2 regions of the Occultella kanbiaonis genome follow, and region 1 is predicted to be linked to the other one. Evidence: predicted binding sites of a transcription regulator. Region 1 holds the regulator's gene; the other holds the start of a gene.
The links. The regulator LexA, encoded in region 1, represses DNA repair genes until DNA is damaged. The targets are predictions, from matches to a motif close to TCGAACANNTGTTCGA.
Positions count from the first base shown of each region.

Region 2: the regulator LexA is predicted to act here: its motif matches at 1,932-1,947, upstream of uvrA (excinuclease ABC subunit UvrA).

Region 1 is NZ_CP046175.1:2,117,245-2,121,410, forward strand. It holds gene GKS42_RS09725 (L-lactate dehydrogenase) at 212-1,186, shown strand; gene lexA (transcriptional repressor LexA) at 1,217-1,840, opposite strand; gene GKS42_RS09735 (LysM peptidoglycan-binding domain-containing protein) at 2,140-2,838, shown strand; gene nrdR (transcriptional regulator NrdR) at 3,005-3,478, shown strand; gene GKS42_RS09745 (aldo/keto reductase) at 3,611-4,166, opposite strand, start outside.
Region 2 is NZ_CP046175.1:2,442,940-2,447,105, reverse strand. It holds gene uvrA (excinuclease ABC subunit UvrA) at 1-1,911, opposite strand, end outside; gene GKS42_RS11290 (glycoside hydrolase family 15 protein) at 2,018-3,817, shown strand; gene GKS42_RS11285 (MBL fold metallo-hydrolase) at 3,814-4,166, shown strand, end outside.

The DNA of each region.
Region 1 (4,166 bases):
CCCCAGCGGTAAGGTCGCGACGTTGCCCCTCTGGTGTGGAAACTACACCGCGATCGAAGGCTGAGGAACCGATCGGCGGGACTCGTGAGCACGGATCGCGTCGACCTGGTCCGGGCGTCGCCGGGCAGGCTCGCGGGCGCCTGATCGGGCGGCCCGCCGTGGGCCGGATAGGGTTACCGCGAAGGCGATCCACCACGAGAGGAATCCCGTCGTGACCCAGGCACCAGACCGCGCCACCACACCTCCCGGGGTCTCCACCCTCGCCATCGTCGGCGCCGGCTCGGTCGGCGCCACGCTCGCATACGCGGCGCTGATCCGGGGCGTCGCCCGCCGGGTGGTCCTGTACGACGTGAACCGGGCCAAGGTGGAGGCCGAGGCCCTCGACCTCTCCCACGGCATGGCCTTCATGCCCATGGGTGCGGTGGAGGGATCGGACGACATCGGGATCTGCGCCGGCGCGGACATGGTGGTGGTGACCGCCGGTGCAAAACAGCAGCCGGGGCAGACTCGTATCGAGCTCGCGGACCGGACCATCAACCTGATGCGCACGCTCGTGCCGCAATTGGTGGAGGTCGCGCCCGACGCCATCTACATGATGGTGACGAACCCGGTCGACGTGGTCACCTACGCCTCGCTGAAGATCTCCGGGTTGCCGCCGCGGCAGATGTTCGGTTCCGGCACGGTGCTGGACACCTCACGGCTCAGGTACCTGCTCAGCGAACACAGCCGGATCGCGGTCCGGAACGTGCACGCTTACATCGTCGGCGAGCACGGCGACTCCGAGTTCCCGCTGTGGAGCGCCGCCAACATCGGCGGGGTGCCACTGCGGGAGTTCGTGGCCGCCACCGGCGTGCTCAGCCCAGGGGACCTGGCCGAGATCGCCGACGAGGTGAAGAACTCCGCGTACCGGATCATCGACGGCAAGGGCGCCACGAACCACGCCATCGGCCTCGCCGGCGTGCGGATCATCCAGTCGGTGCTGCGTTCCGAGCGTGCGATCCTGCCTGTCTCGAGCCTGCTCGAGGACTACCTAGGCATCTCCGACGTGTGCCTGTCGGTCCCGTCGATCGTGGACCGCGACGGCGTGGGCGAGCGTCTCGAGTTCAACTTCAATGAGTCCGAGCTTGCCAGCCTGCGCGCCAGCGCGGACGAGATCCGCGGCGTCGCCCGGCAGTTCGGCTTCTGACCCGGGCGCCCCAGAAGCCGAACCCCGACCTCAGATCGAGCGGAGCACACTCACCACACGGCCGAGGATCTGCGCCTCGTTCCCGTCGATCGGTGAGAACGCCGGGTTGGCCGGCATCAGCCAGACCTGCGAAGCGGAGCGCTTGAGCGTCTTCACGGTCGCCTCGCCGTCGATCATCGCGGCGACGATCTCGCCGTTCTCAGCGACGTTCTGCTGCCGCACGACCACCCAGTCGCCGTCGCAGATCGCGGCGTCGATCATCGACTCGCCGACCACCTTGAGCAGGAACAGATCGCCTTCGCCGACCAACTGGCGGGGGAGCGGGAACACGTCCTCCACGGCCTGCTCTGCCAGGATCGGGCCACCGGCCGCGATCCGGCCGACGACCGGCACATACGCGGCACCGGGATCGATGCCCTCCCGGTCCGGCGCCTCGAAGATGTCGATGTCGCCGCGGACGGACTGGGCGTCATCCGGCGCGATGACCTCGATCGCGCGGGTGGAGATCGGGTCCCGGCGCAGGTACCCCTTCTGTTCGAGCAGGTTGAGCTGGTACTTCACCGAGGATGGGCTCGCCAGCCCCACGGCCGCACCGATCTCTCGCATGGTGGGCGGGTAGCCCTTGGCCTCGATGCTCGACCGGATGGAGCCCATGATCTGCCGCTGACGCACGCTGAGGCCGTCGGGGCCGGGGGTGTCCTTCGGGTCGGGGGACTTGGAGCGGCTGGATCGGGTCACGGTCTCCTCCTGATGGTCGGTTCGGCCTGTGTTTCCGCCATTGTCAGAGGGCGGTGATGTGCTGTCGAAGTGTTCAGGACCACAGTAGGCGTCATCGGCCGATCCGCAAAACATGTGTTCGACTGGCGTGTCGACATCGGAATCGCCGCGTGCTACCTTCAGTACAGCCGTTCGACGAACAATCGTTCTACCCGCGACGACCGAGGAGACTCCCGATGAGTGCACTGGCCTTCCCCCACGCCGAGCTCCGCGCGGGTGCCAACGCCGGGACGCGGCGCGGCCGAGCTGTACGTCGTCGCCACCTGTCGGCGGTGCCGGGGGGCCGCGCCGGGGCGGCCCGGCCGGTGACCCGGGTCGTGAGTGCGCACCCGACCGTCGGGTCGTCCGCGGTCGCGCTGGTGCCTTCGCCCGCGGCATTGGTCGGCCCGCTCGCACCGGCGCCGACTCGTCGACTCGCGCCCGCCCTGCCCGACCTCACCTCGGCGCCCGCGCTGGCACCGGTGCCCGTGCCGCTCGCGCGGCCCGAGCGTGACGGCGCCCCGGTGCGGCCGGTCCGTCGGCCAGTGCGCCGTTCGGACGCACTGCCCGCCGAGACGGTCGAGCCGGCCCGCACGGCCGTCGATGCGCCGCTGCGGCTGACGGTCCGCGGTCGCCGGGTGCTCGTGGTGCTCGGACTCGTCGTCGCCGCGGCGCTCGGGTCGGTCCTCGGCCTCGCATTCCCGTCCGAGCCGGCCGCCCCCACCGAGGTGGCGACGGTGGTCGTCTCGCCCGGGGAGAGCCTCTGGGCGATCGCCGCCGAGCACGCCGCACCCGGCGCGGACGTGCGCGTGGTGGTCGACCAGATCATGGAGCTGAACTCGCTCGCCACCTCCACGGTGGTGGCAGGTCAGGCGCTCACGGTTCCCGTCGGCTGACCCACTGTTGGCCCGGCAGCAGGGCGAAGCCGCTCGTGTGCCCGAAGTCGCTTGCATCTGGGCACGCGAACGCCTAACGTTTCCCTACATCTAGTAGTTACACCGTTGTGATCCGCGCACATGTAGTGCACGGGAACGACGGCCACGATGTGGGAAGGATCCGTCGGTGCACTGCCCGTTCTGTCGGCACTCCGATTCCCGCGTCGTGGACTCCCGGACCGCCGAGGACGGGTCCGCGATCCGGCGGCGGCGCCAGTGCCCGAACTGCGGGCGGCGATTCACGACGGTCGAGACCACCAGTCTGAACGTGATGAAGCGTTCCGGTGCCGTCGAGCCGTTCAGCCGGGACAAGATCATCTCTGGCGTCCGCAAGGCTTGCCAGGGGCGGCCTGTTTCCGATGACGACCTTGCCCTGCTCGCACAGCAGGTCGAGGAGACGATCCGCAGCAACGGTGTCGCGGAGATCGATGCGCATGAGGTCGGACTGACCATCCTCGGCCCCCTGCGCGAGCTGGACGAGGTGGCCTACCTCCGGTTCGCCAGCGTGTACCAGGCCTTCTCCTCGCTGGAGGACTTCGAGGCCGCGATCGCCGCCCTGCGGGTGGACCGCCCGGACCAGAGCGAGGAATCGCTCCCATAGACCGCCGCCGGTGGCGCTGGAGGGGAAGCCAGCACCACCGGCGGCAGCATCGACCGGGTCCCGGCGGGCGTCCGCCGGCCGGGCCGTCGGCAGACGCGGACGCCGCGCCGCATCGGGCCGGATCGGTACCCCTCACAGGTCGCTTGAGCGCGCGCCCCACAGATTCACGCCGCCGTCGCGGGCGTACCGATCGATCTCGGTCAGTTCTGCGCTGGTGAGGCTCGGTGCGTCGAGCGCGGCGAGGGTGTCGTCCAACTGGGCCACGCTGGACGCGCCCACCAGGGCGGTCGTGACACGCGGGTCGCGCAGCACCCACGTCACCGCCAGCTGGGCCAGCGTCTGGCCGCGCCGCTCGGCGATGGCATTGAGCGAACGGATCCGGTCGAGGTTGGCGGCCGTGAGGTACTCCCTCTTCAACGAGGCACCCTTCGCGCCACGCGAGTCGGAGGGGACGCCGTCCAGGTAGCGGTCGGTGAGCATGCCCTGCGCCAGCGGCGAGAACACCACCAGAGCGAGCCTGGCCGCCCCGGCGACGTCCAGGAGTGACTCGCCGGCGGGACCCGGGTGCTCGATCCAGCGGTTGATCATCGAGTACGACGGCTGGTGCACGCTCAGGCGCAGCCCGAGCTGGTCCGCGACCGCGAGAGCCTCACGGGTCCGCTGCGCCGAGTAGGAGGAGATGCCCGCG
Region 2 (4,166 bases), 330 kb from region 1:
CGACACGTCGACACCCTGGAGATTGTTCTCCCGGGCGCCCTCGACGGTCATGTACCGACCCTTCTCCGGCCGACGGCGCTTGGCCGGCATCGGGATGGAGCGTCGCCCGGAGAGGTACGCCCCGGTCATCGAGCCCTCGTTGGCGAGCAGCCCGGCGTAGTCACCGGAGTGCACGATGTGCCCACCGAGCTCGCCGGCACCGGGACCGATGTCCACGATCCAGTCGGCCGCGCGGATCGTGTCCTCGTCGTGCTCGACCACGATCAACGTGTTGCCGAGGTCACGCAGCCGGGTCAGCGTCTCGATCAGGCGCCGGTTGTCCCGCTGGTGCAGGCCGATGCTCGGCTCGTCCAGCACGTACAGGACGCCGACCAGACCGGACCCGATCTGCGTGGCCAGCCGGATCCGCTGCGCCTCGCCACCGGAGAGCGTGGCCGCCGGGCGGGACATGGACAGGTAGTCGAGACCGACGTCCAGCAGGAACCCCATCCGGGCGTGGATCTCCTTGAGCACCTGCCCGGCGATCGCGGCCTCCCGCTCGCCGAGCTCGAGGCCGTCCAGGAACGTCTTGGCCTCGTCGATGGGCAGGGCGCACACATCCGCGATCGACTTGCCGCCGATCTTCACGGCGAGCACCTCGGGCTTGAGCCGGGTGCCCTCGCACACCGGGCACGGCACCTCCCGCATGTACTCCTCGTACTTCTCCCGCGACCACTCCGAGTCCGTCTCTGAGTGGCGCCGCTCGAGGAAGGCGATGACCCCCTCGAACCCGGTGGAGTACGAGCGTTCGCGGCCCCACCGGTTCTTGTACTTCACGTGCACCTTGTGGTCCTTGCCGTACAGCACCGCTTCCTTCGCACGCTGCGGCAGGGCCCGCCAGGGGGTGTCGATGGAGAACCCGAAGTCGTCCGCGAGCGCGGCGAGGACCCGGTCGAAGTACTGCGAGGAACTCTGCGCCCACGGGGCGATCGCTCCCCCGGCAAGGCTCAGCTCGTCATCGGAGACGACGAGGTCTGGGTCCACCTCGAGTCGGGTCCCGATCCCGGTGCACTCCGGGCACGCGCCGTAGGGGGCGTTGAACGAGAACGTGCGCGGCTCGATCTCATCGAGCGCGAGCGGGTGTTCGTTGGGGCAGGCGCGCTTCTCCGAGAACCGGCGTTCCCGGCCCGGGTCATCGGCGTCCGCGTCCACGAGGTCGACGATCACGAGGCCCTCGGCCAGCCCGAGCGCCGTCTCGACCGAGTCGGTCAGTCGCTGACGCATGTTCTCGCGCACCACGAGCCGGTCGACGACGACCTCGATGCTGTGCTTGAGCTTCTTCTCCAGCACCGGCGGCTCGCTCAGCTGGACGACCTCGCCGTCCACCCGGGCGCGGCTGAACCCCCGCGACTGCAGGTCCCGGAACAGGTCCGCGTACTCCCCCTTGCGACCGCGGATCACCGGCGCCAGCACCTGGAACCGGGTGCCCTCGGGCATCTCCCGGAGCTGGTCGACGATCTGCTGCGGCGTCTGCGCCGTGACCCGCTCGCCACACACCGGGCAGAACTGGGTGCCCGCACGCGCGAACAGCAGCCGGAGGTAGTCGTAGACCTCCGTGATGGTGCCCACCGTGGACCTGGGGTTCCGGTTCGTCGACTTCTGGTCGATCGAGACCGCGGGCGACAGCCCTTCGATGAAGTCCACGTCCGGCTTGTCCATCTGGCCGAGGAACTGCCGCGCATAGGCGGACAGCGACTCCACGTATCGGCGCTGCCCCTCCGCGAAGATCGTGTCGAAGGCCAGCGAGGACTTCCCCGAGCCGGAGAGCCCGGTGAACACGATCAGCTGATCCCGGGGTAGGTCGATGCTGACGTTCTTGAGGTTGTGCTCGCGTGCGCCGCGGACGAGAAGGGTGTCACTCACGCCCAACATGGTAAGTCGAATCTCGGACATCGTACAACCGTTCGACGGCGTGTCGGCGCCGCCTCGGCGCGCCGTGCGCCTGCGTGGTCCACCGGCAGGGGCAACAATGGCTGGGATGAGCAGCCCAAGCACAGCCGCATCGCGCACGCCGATCGAGGATTACGCCGTCCTCGGCGACTCCCGCACCGCCGCCCTCGTCAGCCGGACCGGCTCCATCGACTGGCTGTGTCTGCCCGCCCTGGACTCGCCGGCGTGCTTCGCGAACCTCCTCGGCACCCCCGAGAACGGCCGGTGGCTCCTCACCGCCCCGGACGCGACCGACGTGCGACGCACCTACGACGGCGGGTCGTTCGTGCTGACCACCGTGTACACCACCGCGACCGGTCGGGCCCGGGTGACCGAGTGGATGCCCATGGAGGACGAGCGCGCCGACGTGCTGCGCCGCGTCGAGGGCCTCGAGGGCACGGTGTCGTTCCGCCACGAACTGGCCATCCGGTTCGGGTACGGCGCCATCGTGCCGTGGGTGCGCCGCACCGAGGACCCGAACGGGAGGCCGGTGATCAGGGCGGTCGCCGGACCGGACGCGCTCACCCTGCACGGTGACCGGCTCCCCCGTGCCACGGACAAGCGCCACGAGGACGAATTCGACGTGCCGGCCGGCGGGCGGCTCCAGTTCAGCCTGACCTGGACCCCCTCGTGGGCGGACGTCCCGGAGGCGCTGCCGGCCGACGACTACCTCGGCGCCACCACCGGGATCTGGGACGCCTGGGCATCGGCGGGTGCGTACGGCGGGTCGCACCCGGACGCCGTCAAACGGTCGCTGCTCGTGCTGCGGCTCCTCACCAACGACGAGACCGGAGGGATCGCGGCCGCGGTCACCACCTCACTGCCGGAGGAGTTCGGTGGCGTGCGCAACTGGGACTACCGCTACTGCTGGCTGCGCGACGCCTCACTCACGCTCGAGGCACTGCTCGACTTCGGGTACCGCGAGGAGGCCGCCGGCTGGCGGTCGTGGCTGCTGCGCGCGGTCGCCGGCGACTACGAGGACCTGCAGATCATGTACCGCATGGACGGCGGTCGCGACCTGCCCGAGCGGGAGTTGCCCCACCTGCCCGGCTACGCGGCCTCCGCCCCGGTACGGATCGGGAACGGCGCCGTCGGGCAGGTCCAGAACGACGTCCTCGGCGAGGTGATGGTCGCCCTCGACCAGGCCCGCGAGGCCGGCCTCGCGGAGAGCGAGGACTCCTGGTCGCTGCAGGTCCACCTGGTCGAGGACATGCTCGAGCGGTGGCGCGAGCCCGACCACGGCATCTGGGAGATCCGCGGCGACAGGCAGCACTTCACCCAGTCGAAGGTGATGTGCTGGGCCGCCGTCGACCGGGCGATCCACGGCGTCGAGGCCCACGGCCTGCCCGGCCCGGTGCGGATGTGGCGCGCCGCGCGCGACGAGATCCGCGCGGACGTCCTCGCCCACGGCTACGACCCCGCGACCAACAGCTTCACGCAGCACTACGGGTCCACCGAGGTGGACGCGTCGCTCCTGCAGTTGCTCCAGGTGGACTTCCTGCCACCCGACGACCCGCGGATCGTCGGTACCGTGACCCGGATCGACGCCGAACTCGCGCACGGGCCGCACGTGCTGCGCTACCACACCGCCACGGGCGTGGACGGGCTGCCCGCGGGCGAGCATCACTTCTATGCGTGCTCGTTCTGGCTGGTGGACGCGCTCGCGCGGATCGGGCGCACGGACGAGGCCGCCCGGCGGATGTCCGAGCTCGTCGCCACGGTCAACGACCTCGGGCTGCTCGCCGAGGAATACGACCCGGCCAACGCCCGGTTCGCGGGCAACTTCCCACAGGCGCTCTCCCACCTCGCCCTGGTGCGCGCCGCCCACACCCTGGAGGCCATCGAGTGAACAGCGCAGCTTTCGTGCCCGGACATGTCAGTCCGGGCGGTCCGTCCGTCCACTGGGCCGTGCCGGGCCTGGAGATCCGCAAGGCCAGCGTGTCCGCGCAGGACAACAACTGTTACGTGCTCACCGAGGCCGACGGCGGCACGCACCTGATCATCGACGCCGCCGACGACGCCGCACGGGTGCTGGCGCTCGTCGCCGAAGCGGGCGGTGGGCCGGTCACGGCCATCGTCACCACCCACCGACACGCCGACCACCACCGTGCGCTGGCCGAGGTGGCCGCCGCGACCGGCGCGCGGGTGCTCGCCGGCACGGCCGACGCCGGCGAGCTGCCGATCCCGGCCGACGGCGA